Regions from separate parts of the Pseudomonas sp. CAU 1711 genome, predicted to be linked through region 3. Evidence: predicted binding sites of a transcription regulator. Region 3 holds the regulator's gene; each other region holds the start of a gene.
What was found. Region 3 encodes sigma-54, which starts transcription at its own class of promoters, with help from an activator protein. Its sites were predicted from a motif close to ANTGGCATNNANNTTGCTNT; they were not measured.
Positions count from the first base shown of each region.

Region 1: a site for sigma-54 is predicted at 2,883-2,902, ahead of glnA (glutamate--ammonia ligase). Genes of this name have one in related genera too.
Region 2: a site for sigma-54 is predicted at 3,057-3,076, ahead of AAFN46_RS14695 (ammonium transporter). Genes of this name have one in related genera too.

Region 1 covers NZ_JBDQQT010000016.1:70,499-75,918, reverse strand. Annotated here, with positions in the region: gene AAFN46_RS17510 (AMP-binding protein) at 1-1,066, shown strand, start outside; gene glnA (glutamate--ammonia ligase) at 1,383-2,786, opposite strand; gene thiI (tRNA uracil 4-sulfurtransferase ThiI) at 3,107-4,612, shown strand; gene typA (translational GTPase TypA) at 4,776-5,420, shown strand, end outside.
Region 2 covers NZ_JBDQQT010000012.1:65,525-70,944, forward strand. Annotated here, with positions in the region: gene AAFN46_RS14680 (deoxyguanosinetriphosphate triphosphohydrolase) at 1-227, opposite strand, end outside; gene AAFN46_RS14685 (GGDEF domain-containing protein) at 409-1,521, shown strand; gene AAFN46_RS14690 (EAL domain-containing protein) at 1,608-2,774, opposite strand; gene AAFN46_RS14695 (ammonium transporter) at 3,208-4,416, shown strand; gene AAFN46_RS14700 (OprD family porin) at 4,690-5,420, opposite strand, start outside.
Region 3 covers NZ_JBDQQT010000001.1:350,288-355,707, reverse strand. Annotated here, with positions in the region: gene lptC (LPS export ABC transporter periplasmic protein LptC) at 1-495, shown strand, start outside; gene lptA (lipopolysaccharide transport periplasmic protein LptA) at 482-1,027, shown strand; gene lptB (LPS export ABC transporter ATP-binding protein) at 1,027-1,752, shown strand; gene AAFN46_RS01520 (RNA polymerase factor sigma-54) at 1,891-3,393, shown strand; gene raiA (ribosome-associated translation inhibitor RaiA) at 3,549-3,857, shown strand; gene ptsN (PTS IIA-like nitrogen regulatory protein PtsN) at 3,871-4,335, shown strand; gene rapZ (RNase adapter RapZ) at 4,353-5,210, shown strand; gene AAFN46_RS01500 (HPr family phosphocarrier protein) at 5,219-5,420, shown strand, end outside.

The sequences.
Region 1 (5,420 bases), on a different contig from region 3:
CAAGGGCTGCGTGGCGGTGTTCGGCAGCCGCGACGCGGCCGGCGGTAGCGAGCGCCTGGTGGTGCTGGCCGAGACCCATGAGCAGGACCCGGCCGCGCGGCGCGCACTGCAGCAGGCGATCAACCGGGTGTCCTTGGACCTCACCGGGCTGGCGCCGGACGATATCGTCCTGGCGCCGCCACACAGCGTGCTGAAGACTTCCAGCGGCAAGATCCGCCGCGCCGCCAGCCGCGAGCTGTACGAGCGCGGCGAGGTGGGGCGGCCGCGCCGCGCGGTGTGGCGCCAGCTGCTGCGCCTGCTGCAGGCGGCCGCGCGGGCCCAGGCCGGGCGCCTGGCGCGGGCGCTCGGCGCCTTGCTCTACGCCGGCTACTTCTGGGCCCTGCTGCTGACCCTCGCCAGCCTGACCTGGCTGGCGGTGGCGCTGCTGCCGCGACGCAGCTGGTGCCGGCGCCTGGTGCGGCTGGCGGCGCGGGCCTTCCTGCGCCTGGCCGGGGTGCCGCTGAACGTCAGCGGCCTGGGCCAGGTGCGCCTGCCGCAGGTGCGCGTGCTGGTGGCCAACCATGCCAGCTACTTGGACGGCCTGGTGCTGTGCGCGGTGCTGCCGCCGAGCTTCAGTTTCGTCGCCAAGCGCGAGCTGGCCGGACAGTTCGTCGCCGGGCGCTTCCTGCGCCGGCTCGGTACCTGCTTCGTCGAGCGTTTCGACGTGCAGCGTGGCGTCGCCGACGCCGAGGCCCTGGCCCAGACCCTGGCGGCCGGGCAGTCGCTGGTGTTCTTCCCCGAGGGTACCCTGAGCCGCGAGCCGGGCCTGCAGGCGTTCCGCATGGGCGCCTTCGTCCTCGCCGCGCGGGCCGACGTGCCGCTATTGCCGGTGGCCCTGGGCGGCACGCGCATGGTGCTGCGCGACGGCCAGTGGTTCCCCCATCGCGGCGAGGTGCGGGTCAAGCTCTGCGGGCAACTGCTGGCCGACGGCCACGACTGGCTGGATGCGATCAAGCTGCGCGACAAGGCGCGGGCGGTGCTGCAGCAGCAGCTGGACGAGCCGGACCGCCTGCGCCTGGCCGGCTGAGGCGAGTTCGCAGAAACGCGAAAGCCCTGTAGGGAGGGTCACCTGCCCCGCGCTGGTCGGGGCTCACCATCACGCCGCGTCGGGTGGAATGACGGCGAGGTGGCACGGGTGGGGGGCGATACATCGCTCGGCGGGTTACGCCTTCGGCTAACCCGCCCTACGTCTGACTCCCGCTGAGTGCTCTGCGGGCAGGCGAGTAGGGTGGGTTAGCCGCAGCGCGGCGTAACCCACCGGTGCGGGGGAGTGGGCTTTCCGCTTCTCGCGGACAAAAAAAGAGGCCTCCCGAAGGAGGCCTCTCTCGTGTCGCGCTACCGGCTTAGACGCTGTAGTACAGGTCGTATTCCAGCGGGTGCACGAAGGTGCGCACCTTGATCTCTTCCTCGGACTTCAGGGCGATGTAGGCATCGATGAAGTCGTCGGAGAACACGCCGCCCTTGGTCAGGAAGGCGCGGCCCTTGTCCAGCTCTTCCAGGGCTTCCTTCAGGCTGCCGCAAACCTGCGGGATTTCCTTGGCCTCTTCCGGCGGCAGGTCATACAGGTTCTTGTCGGCGGCATCGCCCGGGTGGATCTTGTTCTGGATACCGTCCAGACCGGCCATCAGCAGGGCAGCGAAGGCCAGGTAGGGGTTGGCAGCCGGATCCGGGAAGCGCGCCTCGATGCGGCGGGCTTTCGGGCTGGAAACGTACGGAATACGGATCGAGGCGGAACGGTTGCGAGCCGAGTAGGCCAGCATGACCGGAGCTTCGAAGCCCGGGACCAGACGCTTGTAAGAGTTGGTCGACGGGTTGGTGAAGCCGTTCAGGGCCTTGCCGTGCTTGATGATGCCGCCGATGAAGTACAGGGCGGTATCGGACAGGCCGGCATAGCCTTCGCCAGCGAAGGTGTTCTTGCCATCTTTGGAGATGGACATGTGCACGTGCATGCCCGAGCCGTTGTCGCCGTACAGCGGCTTCGGCATGAAGGTCACGGTCTTGCCGTAGGCGTCGGCGACGTTGTGCACGCAGTACTTCAGGGTCTGCACTTCGTCGGCCTTGGCGACCAGGGTGTTGAACTTCACGCCGATCTCGTTCTGGCCGGCAGTGGCCACTTCGTGGTGGTGCACTTCGACGACCAGGCCCATCTCTTCCAGGGCGTTGCACATGGCGGTGCGGATTTCGTGGTCGTGGTCGACGGGCGGAACCGGGAAGTAGCCGCCCTTGACGCCCGGGCGGTGGCCCTTGTTGCCGGACTCGATGTCGGCGTCGGTGTTCCAGGAGGCCTGCTCGGAGAAGATCTTGAACATCGAGCCGGAGATGTCGGACTTGAACTTCACTTCGTCGAAGATGAAGAACTCCGGCTCCGGGCCGACGAATACGGTGTCACCGATACCGGTGGACTTCAGGTATTCCTCGGCGCGCTTGGCGATGGCGCGCGGGTCGCGGTCGTAGCCCTGCATGGTGGAGGGCTCGATGATGTCGCAGACCAGGATCAGGGTCGGCTCTTCGGTGAAGGGGTCCAGCACGGCGGTGCTGTCGTCCGGCATCAGGATCATGTCGGAGGCTTCGATGCCTTTCCAGCCGGCGATGGAGGAGCCGTCGAACATCTTGCCGACTTCGAAGAAGTCGTCGTCGGCGTCACGTGCCGGCATGGTCACGTGCTGTTGCTTGCCTTTGGTGTCGGTGAAGCGAAGATCAATCCACTTCACGTCGTGTTCTTTAATCAGTTGAAGCGACTTCGACATGGTGTCCTCCAGGTGGAAGGAGACTGGTTCCAGCCAGTCTCCGGAATCGGTGCAAAGTCGGGCGGGATAGTCCGCCAGACCCGACTGCCTCACAAGGGAGCAATTAGCGTGCCAGTGCCCCGGAATGGGCTGTGCGCCCGAAACTCAGGCATTCCGGGGTGCGGGGCGGAATTCGCGATTGATTTAAGCACCATATCGGTGCGGTGTTTTCGCGCAGCGCACTTTTTTGGTGCCTTGCGCTTTTTTGGTCAAAGCTTGAGCAATTTCCGCTATAATCCGCGCCCCTGTTTTTCGGCCTCCCGCCCGGCGCGCGTTTTTTCATGAAACTCATCGTCAAACCCTTCGCGGAAATCACCATCAAGAGCCGGCCGGTGCGCAAGCAGTTCATCCGCCAGCTGGCCAAGAACATCCGCACGGTGCTGCGCGACCTGGATCCCGAACTGGAGGTGCAGGGCGAATGGGACAACCTCGATCTGATCAGCCGGGTCAGCGAGCGCAAGACCCAGCAGGAGATGTTCGAGCGCCTGCGCAACACGCCGGGCATCGCCCACTTCCTCGAAGTGCACGAATATCCCTACGTCGATTTCGATGACACTTTCGAGAAATGCCGCGCGCATTTTGGCGAGCAGATCGCCGGCAAGGTGTTCGCCGTGCGCTGCAAGCGCGCCGGCAACACCCACGACTTCACCTCGATGGAACTGGCCACCCATGTTGGCAGCCGCCTGCGCCGCGAGTGCGGGGCCGCCGGCATCGATCTCAGGCAGCCCGAGGTCGAGGCGCGCTTCGAAGTGCGCTACGACCGCCTGCTGATCATCCATGCCCAGCATGAGGGGCTCGGTGGCTATCCGCTGGGCTCCATCGAGCAGACTCTGGTGCTGATGAGCGGCGGCTTCGACTCCACGGTCGCCGCCTACCAGATGATGCGTCGCGGCCTGCTCACCCACTTCTGCTTCTTCAACCTCGGCGGCCGCGCCCACGAGCTGGGCGTGATGGAAGTGGCCCACCACCTGTGGCAGAAGTTCGGCAGCTCGCACCGCGTGCTGTTTATCAGCGTGCCGTTCGAGGAAGTGGTCGGCGAGATCCTCTCCAAGGTCGACAACAGCCAGATGGGCGTGGTGCTCAAGCGCATGATGCTGCGCGCTGCCAGCCGCATCGCCGAGGAGCTGCATATCGACGCGCTGGTCACCGGCGAGGCGATCAGCCAGGTGTCCAGCCAGACACTGCCCAACCTCTCGGTGATCGACTCGGTCACCGACACCCTGGTGCTGCGCCCGCTGATCGCCGCGCACAAGCAGGACATCATCGACACCGCCTCGGCCATCGGCACCGCCGAGTTCGCCAAGAACATGCCCGAGTACTGCGGGGTGATCTCGGTCAACCCGACCACCCGCGCCAAGCGCGGGCGCGTCGAGCACGAGGAGGCGCAGTTCGACATGGCCGTGCTCGAGCGCGCCCTGGAGCGCGCACGGCGGGTGACGGTGGACAAGGTCATCGACGAGATGGGCCAGGACCTGCAGGTCGAGGAAGTGGCCGAGGCCCTGGCCGGGCAGATCGTCATCGACATCCGCCACCCGGATGCCGCCGAGGACGAGCCGCTGCAGCTGCCCGGCATCGAGGTGCAGGCCCTGCCGTTCTACGCGCTGAACAACAGATTCAAGGAACTGGATGAGACCCGCCAGTACCTGCTGTATTGCGACAAGGGCGTGATGAGCCGCCTGCATGCCCACCATCTGCTCAGCGAGGGGCATGCCAATGTGCGGGTCTACCGACCCGCACAGCCGCAAGCTGCAAGCCACAAGCGGCAAGGCAAGGGCGAACAGTCATGAGAACCTGCCACATTCGGCGCAGCGCTCGACGCCGCCGTCATCCCCCCGACCGGCTTTCCAACGCTTTTACTTGCAGCTTGCGGCTTGAAGCTTGCCGCTGCCCTTAATGCTTTCACTTGCAGCTTGCGGCTCGAAACTTGCCGCTCTCTTTTAGGAAAAAATCGTGATCGAAAAACTGCGCAATATCGCCATCATCGCCCACGTCGACCATGGCAAGACCACCCTGGTAGACAAACTGCTGAAGCTCTCCGGCACCCTCGACCGCAAAGAAGCGGAAAACGAGCGGGTGATGGACTCCAACGACCAGGAAAAAGAGCGCGGCATCACCATTTTGGCGAAGAACACCGCCATCAAGTGGAACGGCTACAACATCAACATCGTCGACACCCCCGGCCACGCCGACTTCGGCGGTGAAGTGGAGCGCGTGATGTCCATGGTCGACTCCGTGCTGCTGGTGGTCGACGCCCAGGACGGCCCCATGCCGCAGACCCGCTTCGTGACCCAGAAGGCGTTCAAGGCCGGCCTGCGTCCGATCGTGGTGGTGAACAAGATCGACCGTCCCGGCGCGCGTCCGGACTGGGTCATCGACCAGATCTTCGACCTGTTCGACAACCTTGGCGCCACCGACGAGCAGCTGGACTTCCCGATCGTCTACGCCAGCGCCCTGAACGGCATCGCCGGCATGGACCACGAGAACATGGACGACAACATGGACGCCCTGTTCCAGGCCATCATCGACCACGTGCCGGCGCCCAAGGTGGATGTCGACGGCCCGTTCCAGATGCAGATCTCCCAGCTGGACTACAAC
Region 2 (5,420 bases), on a different contig from region 3:
CCCAGCGAACGACCGACGCAGCCGACTTCCAGGGAGTGGGTCAGGCGGGTGTGGATATGGTCGTTGCTGGACACCGGGTGGACCTGGGTCTTGCGCCCCAGGCGGCGGAAGGCGCCGGAGAAGATGATGCGGTCGTGGTCCTTGTGGAACGGGCTGCGGCCCAGCTCGTCGCTGCTGTACAGCGGTTTGCCGAGGCGCTCGCGGGTGAGCAGGGTCTGCCAATCCAAGGGCTGTACTCTTCTTCTGATCCTGGGCCTAGCTTCGGTGTTCGTGGCGATGCCTGCAAGTGTCGTGCACTGGCGCACAGAACCGTCGGGACAGACGACGGGCGGCGAGTGCTGGGCTCGCGAGCGCGGTGATATTGTCTTGCCATCGCGTACCGAGCATAACAACAAGAGTAATACGCACATGATCTCAGAGGCTGCCTTACCCAAGGATTCGCAGCAGCAACTGCGCATGCGCCGCTTCATGATGAGCCTGGCGATGTATCTCCTGGCCAGCATTCCGCAGGGCGTCTCCCTCTATAACGGCATCTCCCCGGCCTGGGTCATGGGGCTGTGGGCGGCCATCGCCCTGCTCAGCAATCTCGCTTTCTACCTGTTGTTCCGTTACGGCCTCAACCTGCGCCTGCGCGATCCGAGCATGACCACGGCGCAGATGGTCGTGGCCATCGCCATGGTGATCTTCACCCAGATGTACGCCGGCGAGGCGCGTGGCGCCTACCTGGTGGTGCTGATGATCATCATGGTGTTCGGCACCTTCAGGTTGCGCACCCGCCAGCTCCTCGTCCTCAGCCTGCTGACCATCTTCGCCTACGGTCTGACCCTGCCGTTGATCGAGCGCATCGAGGGCGAGCGCTTCGACCTGGCGGTGGAGATGGTGCTGTGGTGCAGCTTCTCCGCCTTCCTGCCGTTCATCTCCGCTCTCGGTGGCAATATCAGCGACCTGCGGCAGAAGCTGATGGCCAGCAACGCTCAGTTGCAGGAGGTGCTGCAGCAGGTCACCGAACTGGCCACCCACGACGAACTGACCGGGGCCTACAACCGTCGCTACCTGCTGGAGATGCTCACCCACGAGAAGAACCGTACCGACCGTGGCGGCGCCGGGTTCTGCGTGTGCATCCTCGACCTCGATCACTTCAAGCGGATCAACGACAGCTACGGTCATCCGGTGGGTGACGAGGTGCTCAGGACTTTCGCCAACACGGTGCAGCCCCTGCTGCGCAGCACCGACTTCTTCGCCCGCTACGGTGGCGAGGAGTTCCTCCTGTTCCTGCCGCAGACCTCGCTGGAGATGGCCCAGCACTGCGTCAAGCGCATTCAGGACGAGCTGGCCGTGGCCCGCTATCCGAGCCTGCCGCAGGGCATGCGCGTCACCGCCTCCATCGGCGTGGCCCAGTACTATCTGCTGGAGAGCGTGGCCGAGCTGATCGAACGCGCCGACAAGGCGCTCTACAAGGCCAAGCAGAACGGCCGCAACCGCATGGAGATGGCGACCTTCCATCGGCCGCTCCTGATCTGAGCGCCGCTCTCGCTGTAGGGCGTACTCGATCGCAGGGCAGTACACCTGCTCCGCTTGGTGGATTGTCGCTGCGCTCCGAATCCACCCTACGGAAGTCCCGCCGCATCGATATCGAGCAGCAGCAGGCTGCGACCGTTGTCGATGAACTGTCCGGCGGTCAGGCAGTACTGGTTGCTGGTGGCGTCGCGATAGGTGCCGGACAGCGTCAGGCGGTGCTCCTCCCAACCCTCGGCGAGTAACTGGTAGAAGTAGGGGCGCCACGACCAGTTGTGTCCCAGATAGCGAGGGTCTTCGCGCCAGCGCCGGCCGTCCCACTGCAGGTTGGGGCTGGTCTGGGTGCCGTGGCGGTCGCACTGGTAGAGGCGCAGCAGCCAGGGGTAGTCGGCCGGGTCGAACAGGCCTTCCAGGCCGCCGCCGCGCTCGACCCAGGCGCGCAGCAGGTTCATCAGCTCGCCCAGCTGTCGGCGCAGGGTCGTCAGTCGGGCCCGCTCCGCCAGCTTGCGCTGCACATAGCGCTCGCGCAGGCCGGCGAAGCGTTCGACGAAGGCATCGGCGGCGGGGAAGTCCAGCTCGGGCCTGGCGAACAGGTAGCCCTGCACATAGCGCGCGCCGCACTCCAGGGCGAAATCCAGTTCGGCCTCGGTTTCCACGCCCTCGGCGATGATCCAGCAGCCGGTCTTCTCCGCCATCTGCGCCAGGGCCTTGACCACCTCGCCGCTGGGGCCGCCGCGGGCGGCCTCCTGGAACAGGCGCATGTCCAGCTTGAGGATGTCCGGTTGCAGCGCCAGCACGCGGTCGAGCTGCGAGTAGCCGGCGCCGAAATCGTCGATGGCGATGCGTGCGCCCGCCTCGCGGTAGCGCGCCACCACTTCGCTCAGCTTGCCGCTGCCGCCGCCCAGTTCGGTGATCTCGAACACCACGCGCTGCGGCGCCACGCCGTGCTTGTGCAGTTGCTTGAGGCTGGGCAGGGCCTGGTTCGGGCGCAGCCGGCTGATCCAGCGCGGCGAGATATTGAGGCTGAGAAACCAGTCGGCCGGCGCCTCGTGCAGGCGGGCCAGGGCATTGTCGCGGATCTGCCGGTCCAGCCGGCGCAGGCTGGCGGGCGACAGCCGTGGATCGACGAACAGCGGGCCGACCGAGCGCAGGCTGCCATCGGCCTGGCGCAGGCGGCCAAGGGCCTCGATGCCGGCGATGCGACCGGTGGCGGTGTCGATAAAGGGCTGGAAGCAGGCGATGGGATGCCCGTCGATCACGGGAGGTTCCTTGTCCGGGTGGGGCCCGATTGGGGCGGGTCGATGGCCCAGAAAAGCAAGAATACGGCCAGGTCGCCGCAGCGCGGCTTGGCGTGATCGCGCTGCCCGGCCTTGGTGCGCGATGGAGCCGGCAGAGGCCGTGCTCGTCTTTGCTCTCGCCCTATTTGGTACGGCAGTTGCAATCATCTGGTGCGTCAGGGTGGTTGCATGCCTTCGTGTGGGGCACTCGGCAGGCCTGGAGAGGTCGCCTGATTCCACCCTAATGCACTGATAAATAAAGAAAATTGCATCTCATTTGGTTCGTCTGTGACGAGAGAGCGCGCCAAGATCGGCCCTTTGTTTGCCTCGATTTGGTGCATGTTGGCATCAGGATGGTGCGCTCTCTCTTTCGTGTGAACCGATTTGGTGCCGATGTCGCTGGAGCCCTCTGCCGATGGAAAACCTAAACAGCGCCGTGGAAACCCTGATCCACGGCTCCAACACCCTGTTCATCCTGCTGGGCGCCATCATGGTCCTGGCCATGCACGCCGGCTTCGCCTTCCTCGAGGTGGGCACGGTGCGCCACAAGAACCAGGTCAACGCCCTGTCGAAGATCCTCTCCGACTTCGCCGTCTCGGCCCTGGCCTATTTCTTCGTCGGCTACTGGGTGGCCTATGGCATCACCTTCCTCGAGCCGGCGGCGACCCTCACGGCCGGTAGCGGCTATGCCCTGGTCAAGTTCTTCTTCCTGCTGACCTTCGCCGCCGCCATTCCGGCGATCATCTCCGGGGGCATCGCCGAGCGCGCCAAGTTCGGCCCGCAGCTGTGCGCCACGCTGCTGATCGTGGCCTTCGTCTACCCCTTCTTCGAGGGCCTGATCTGGAACGGCAACTTCGGCCTGCAGGACTGGCTGACCGAGCGTTTCGGCTTCGCCTTCCATGACTTCGCCGGCTCCGTGGTGGTGCACGCGGTGGGAGGATGGCTGGCCTTCGGCGCGGTGATCCTGCTGGGCAAGCGCGACGGACGCTATCGCGATGGACGTCTGGTGGCCTTCGCCCCGTCGAACATTCCGTTCCTCGCCCTGGGTTCGTGGATCCTGATCATCGGCTGGTTCGGCTTCAACGTGATGAGCGCGCAGACCCTCGGCAGCATCAGCGGCCTGGTGGCGGTCAATTCACTGATGGCCATGGTCGGCGGCACCGTCGCCGCGCTGCTGGTCGGCCGCAACGACCCGGGCTTCCTGCACAACGGCCCGCTGGCCGGTCTGGTGGCGGTGTGCGCCGGTTCCGACCTGATGCACCCGGTCGGCGCCCTGGTCACCGGCGCCATCGCCGGCGCCCTGTTCGTCTGGGCCTTCACCGCCACCCAGGTGAAGTGGAAGATCGACGACGTGCTCGGCGTGTGGCCGCTGCACGGACTGTGCGGGGTGTGGGGCGGCATCGCCTGCGGCATCTTCGGCCTGGAGGCCCTCGGTGGCCTCGGCGGCGTGAGCCTGACCAGCCAGCTGATCGGTACTGCCCTGGGCGTGCTGGTGGCGCTGGTCGGCGGTTTCCTGGTCTACGGCCTGCTCAAGACGCTGACCGGCATCCGTCTGAGCCAGGAGCAGGAGTACTACGGTGCCGACCTGTCGATCCACAAGATCGGCGCCAACGGCCAGGATTGAACCGGCGCCGTGGCTGTTGTTCTCCCTCTGGGAGAGGGTCGGGGTGAGGGGCAGGCAACGAGTAGGCGATAGTCCCTTACCCCCAGCCCCTCTCCCGGCGGGAGAGGGGAGCACTCTCAAAGCACCGTCTTGAAGGGCTATGGCATTGCGCAGTGCGCCTCGCTGCCGGCCGAAGCCAAAAGAAAACGCCGCGACTCTGTAAAGAAATCGCGGCGTTTTCTTATGTGAACAGCACGACGTCTGCGCGACGGTCTGCCTCGTCGTGCGGGGTGCTTACCAGAGCGGCAGCAGGTAGCTGAGGATCAGGCGGTTCTCGTCGAGGTCGTTGCCGAAGTTGGAGCGCACCGTGGCATTGCGCCACTTGATGCCGAAGTTCTTCAGCGGGCCCTCCTGGAACACGTAGGCGATATCGGTATCGCGCTCCCACTCCTTGCCTTCGGACAGGCCGGCGCCGCGATCGACGTTGTCGCCGGACAGGTAGCGGGTCATGAAGGTCAGGCCGGGGATGCCGAGGCTGGCGAAGTTGTAGTCGTAGCGCGCCTGCCAGGATTTCTCGTCCTTGAAGGCGAAGTCGCCGATCTGCACATAGTTGACCAGGAAGGGGTCGGTGCCGGCGATATAGGCGTAGCCGGTGTCGCCACTCATCTGCTGGTAGCCCAGGCCGAAGGCGTGGCCGCCCAGGCTGTAGGTGAACATGGCGCCGAAGGCCTTGTTGTCGACGTTGGTGTCGCCGTCGTCGGTGGAGCGGGCGAAACGCAGGTCGCTCTTCAGGCTCTGCTTGTCGCCCAGCGGCAGCAGGTGCACGGCGCTGAGGATGTGCTGCTTGTAGAAGTCGTCCAGCGCGCCATAGTGGTAGGCGGTGGTCAGGCGGTCGTTCCACTTGTAGCTGGCGCCGGCGAAGTTGAACTCGTCGCTGTCGACCCCCGTGGTGCCGGTGAAGCCGCGCCCCGTGCCGGTGGTCATCAGCATGGCCTCGTGGTCGGAGGAGTCGCGCTGGTTGACCC
Region 3 (5,420 bases):
AACGTTCGCCCGGAAAGCTTTATGGAGAGGAAGCCCGCGACCACCGACAACGCCATCGATTTCTATGTGGTCGGCGCCCACACCCTGCAATTTCAGGAAGACGGCCAGCTGCACTACGAGATGACCGCCGAGAAGCTGGAGCACCTCAAGGCCAGCGACGCGACCCTGGTGGACAAGCCCGACCTGCAGCTCTACCGCGGCAGCCAGTACCCCTGGCATGTCCGCAGCGACAGGGGCGAAGTCGCCCCGCAAGGCAAGGAAGTCGAGCTGATCGACAACGTGCGCATCGCTCGCACCGATGCCAAGAACCGCCCTACCGTGATCACCAGCAGCCGAGTCACCGTATTCCCCGACGAGGAATATGCGCAGACCCAGCAAGCCGTTAGAATCGAGGCCGCCAATGGGGTGACCACGGCCCAGGGAATGAAAGCGTACATGAACGACGGCAAGATCCACTTGCTGTCCAAGGTAAGAGGCCAGCATGAGGTTCGTTAAAACCTTCCCCCTACTGCTCTGCCTGGGTGCCGCGCTCGGAAGCGCCAGCGCCTGGGCCCTGCCCAGCGACCGCGAGCAGCCGATCCGCGTTCAGGCCGACAGCGCCGAACTGGACGACAAGCAGGGCGTGGCCGTCTACCGCGGCGGCGTGGTGATCACCCAGGGCACCCTGAAGATCACCGGCGACACGGTGACCATCACCCAGGACGCCAACGGCGAGATCGAGGTCTTCACTTCGGTGGGCAAGCCCGCCTACTACGAGCAGAAGCCTGCCGAGGACAAGGAGGTGGTCAAGGCCTACGGCCTGACCATTCAGTACTTCGCCGCCAACGAGCGCATCGTACTGATCGACCAGGCCAAGGTGATCCAGCAGGGCAACGTCTTCGAAGGCGAGAAGATCGTCTACGACACCCAGCGCCAGATCGTCAACGCCGGCCGCGCCACGGGCAGCAACGTCTCGGTGCCGCGCCCGCGCATCGACATGATCCTGCAGCCGCGCAAGAAGAACGCCCAGCAAGAGCAGCAGCAGTAATGGCCACCCTCAAAGCCCAGCACCTGGCCAAGAGCTACAAGGGCCGCCAGGTGGTCCGCGATGTCAGCCTATCCATCGACAGCGGCCAGATCGTCGGCCTGCTCGGCCCCAACGGCGCCGGCAAGACCACCTGCTTCTACATGATCGTCGGCCTGGTCCAGGCCGATCAGGGCCGCGTGCTGATCGACAACCGCGACCTCAGCCACCAACCCATGCACGGACGTGCCCGCTCCGGCATCGGCTACCTGCCGCAGGAAGCCTCGATCTTCCGCAAGCTGTCGGTGACCGACAACATCATGGCCATCCTCGAGACCCGCAAGGACCTCGACCGCGCCGGCCGCGAGCAGGCTCTGGAAGCCCTGCTGCAGGAATTCCACATCAGCCATATCCGCGACAGCCTGGGCATGAGCCTGTCCGGCGGCGAGCGGCGCCGGGTGGAAATCGCCCGCGCCCTGGCCACCGAACCCAAGTTCATCCTGCTCGACGAACCCTTCGCCGGCGTCGACCCAATCTCGGTCGGCGACATCAAGCAGATCATCCACCACCTCAAGGCCAAGGGCATCGGCGTGCTGATCACCGATCACAACGTGCGCGAGACCCTGGACATCTGCGAGATCGCCTACATAGTCAACGATGGCCAGCTGATCGCCGAGGGCGACGCCGAGGCCATCCTGGCCAACCAGCTGGTCAAGGAAGTCTATCTGGGTCACGAATTCCGCCTGTGAGCAGCCCCGCCAGGGGCTTGCGCAAAGGACTGGAATCCTTCAAGGTCGGGCATATAATTTGCTTACTAGGGCGCCCCGGCGCCCTGCAGTGGATGGCGCCACGCGCCGGCAAGTGAACAAGGTACCCAGCCCCACACCATGAAACCGTCGCTAGTCCTCAAGATGGGCCAGCAGCTGACGATGACTCCGCAGCTGCAACAGGCCATCCGTCTACTCCAGCTCTCCACCCTGGACCTGCAACAGGAAATCCAGGAGGCCCTGGAATCCAACCCCATGCTCGAACGCCAGGAAGACGGCGAGGACTTCGACAACTCAGACCCCATGGCCGACGGCGCCGAGCAGAACACCCAGGCGCAGCAGGACAGCTCCAGCTTTCAGGACAGCACCGTCGCGGTAAACAACAGCGAGAGCGCCGAGGACGGCGAGTGGCACGACCGCATCCCCAGCGAACTGCCGGTCGACACCGCCTGGGAAGACGTCTACCAGACCAGCGCCAGCAGCCTGCCGAGCAACGACGACGACGAGTGGGACTTCACCACCCGCACCTCCGCCGGCGAGAGCCTGCAGAGCCACCTGCTGTGGCAGCTCAACCTGGTGCCGATGTCCGACAAGGACAAACTGATCGGCGTCACCCTCATCGACTGCATCAACGACCAGGGCTACCTGGAGGAGAGCATCGACGAGATAGTCGAGTCCTTCGACCCGGAACTGGAGGTCGAGGCCGACGAGGTCGAGGCCGTGCTGCACCGCCTGCAGCACTTCGAGCCGGCCGGCGTCGGCGCCCGCGACCTGCGCGAATGCCTGCTGCTGCAGCTGCGCCAGCTGCCGCCCGGCACGCCCTGGCTGGCCGAGGCCCAGCGCCTGGCCGGCGATCACCTCGATCTGCTCGGCGGCCGCGACTACGCCCAGCTGATGCGGCGCATGAAGCTCAAGGAGGACGAGCTCAAGCAGATCATCGAGCTGATCCAGAGTCTCAATCCGCGCCCGGGCTCGCAGATCGAGGCCAGCGAGCCGGAATACGTGGTGCCGGACGTCATAGTGCGCAAGCACAACGACCGCTGGCTGGTGGAGCTCAACCAGGAGGCGGTGCCGCGCCTGCGGGTCAATCCGCAGTACGCCGGCTTCGTGCGCCGCGCCGACTCCAGCGCCGACAACACCTTCATGCGTAACCAGCTGCAGGAGGCGCGCTGGTTCATCAAGAGCCTGCAGAGCCGCAACGAGACCCTGATGAAGGTCGCCACCCAGATAGTCGAGCACCAGCGCGGCTTCCTCGACTACGGCGACGAGGCCATGAAGCCGCTGGTCCTGCACGACATCGCCGAGGCGGTGGGCATGCACGAGTCGACCATCTCGCGGGTCACCACGCAGAAGTTCATGCACACCCCGCGCGGCATCTACGAACTGAAGTACTTCTTCTCCAGCCACGTCAGCACCGCCGAGGGCGGCGAATGCTCCTCCACCGCGATCCGCGCCATCATCAAGAAGCTGGTGGCCGCGGAAAACGCGAAAAAGCCGTTGAGCGACAGCAAGATCGCTGGTTTACTGGAGGCACAGGGCATTCAGGTAGCCCGCCGCACCGTCGCCAAGTACCGCGAATCCCTCGGCATAGCGCCGTCCAGCGAACGCAAGCGACTGATGTAAGCGGCCCTGAGGGGGAGACTTCTGCACCACAGCATCGAGCGCCGGATACCCTGTCGGGGGAACCACGGCCCGCAGTGCACAGCCCTCCCAGCCAACGTGTTACGGCGGCAGGCCCGATAGCCTGTCTCTTACACAAGGCAACAAGGAGATGCGTTATGCAAGTCAACATCAGTGGACATCAACTGGATGTGACCGACGCCCTGCGCGACTATGTCGGTGAAAAACTCAGCCGACTGGAGCGCCACTTCGACAGAATCACCAATGTGCAGGTCATCATGGAGGTCGAGAAGCTCAAGCAGAAGATCGAAGCCACCCTGCACATCGCCGGCGGTGAAGTGGTCGCCAACGCCGAACACGAAGACATGTACGCCGCCATCGACCTGCTGGCCGACAAACTCGACCGTCAACTGATCAAGCACAAGGAAAAGCAGCTGAACCGCCTGCAAGGCGCCACGGCTCGCTGACACCCCCCACCCCATGATTCGACTCGAAACCATTCTGACTCCCGCGCGTTCCCTGGTGAACGTGCCGGGAGGCAGCAAAAAACGCGTACTCGAACAGATCGCCAACCTGGTCGCCCGCGATCTTCCCGATCTGGACGGCCAGGACATCTTCGAAAACCTGATCGCCCGCGAGAAGCTCGGTTCCACCGGCTTCGGCAACGGCATCGCCATTCCCCACTGCCGCCTGCCCGGCTGCCAGGCGCCGATCAGCGCCGTGCTGCACCTGGACACCGCCGTGGACTTCGACGCCATCGACGGCGCCCCGGTGGACCTGCTGTTCGTCCTGCTGGTGCCGGAGGCGGCCACCGACGAACACCTGGAGCTGCTGCGGCAGATCGCCAGCATGCTCGACCGCACCGAGGTGCGCGAACGCCTGCGCCAGGCCCAGAGCAACGAGAGCCTGTACCAGGTCGTGGTCGACGTGCAGAGCGGGCACTGAGCCCAGGGGTCCCAGCCATGCGCCTGATCATCGTCAGCGGCCGCTCCGGCTCGGGTAAGAGCACCGCCCTCGACGTGCTGGAAGACAACGGCTTCTACTGCATCGACAACCTGCCGGCCAGCCTGCTGCCGGACCTGGCCGAACGCGCCCTGCTGCAGACCGAGCTGCTGCATCCGCAGGTCGCCGTGTCGGTGGACGCGCGCAACCTGCCCAGCCAGCTGCAGCGCTTCCCCGAACTGCTGGCCGAGGTGCGGGGCCGCCATATCCAGTGCGACGTGCTGTTCCTCGACGCCGACGAGGAAACCCTGCTCAAGCGCTTCTCCGAGACCCGCCGGCGCCACCCGCTGACCAACGAGAACCGCTCGCTGGCCGAGGCCATCCGCGACGAGGCCGCGCTGCTGGCGCCGATAGTCGACCTGTGCGATCTGAAGATCGACACCACCCATCTCAACCTCTACCAGCTGCGCGACAGCCTCAAGCTGCGCCTGCTCAACCAGCCGGCACCGGGCACCGCCTTCCTGGTCGAGTCCTTCGGCTTCAAGCGCGGCATGCCGGTCGACGCCGACCTGGTGTTCGACGTGCGCTGCCTGCCCAACCCCTACTGGAAGCCGGACCTGCGCGACATGTCCGGCCTGGAGGCGCCGGTGGCCAACTACCTGGCGGCGCAGCCGGACGTGGAGGAGATGTACCAGGACATCCTCGGCTACCTGAACAAATGGCTGCCGCGCTTCGCCGCCAGCAACCGTTCCTACGTGACCATCGCCATCGGCTGCACCGGCGGACACCACCGCTCGGTGTATCTGGCCAATCGCCTGGGCCAGGCCCTCAAACCCGTATTGAAGAACGTCCAGGTGCGCCACCGCGACCTCGGCTAAGGACCGCAATGCCCTCCCGCGAGATCACCATCAGCAACAAGCTCGGCCTGCACGCCCGCGCCGCCGCCAAGTTCGTCGGCGTGGCCAACGGTTTCCCCTGCCAGGTGCGGGTCGGCCGCTCGGCCGAGAGCACGGTGGACGGCAAGAGCATCATGGCGGTGATGATGCTGGCCGCCGGCAAGGGCACCAGCCTGCACCTGTTCAGCGAGG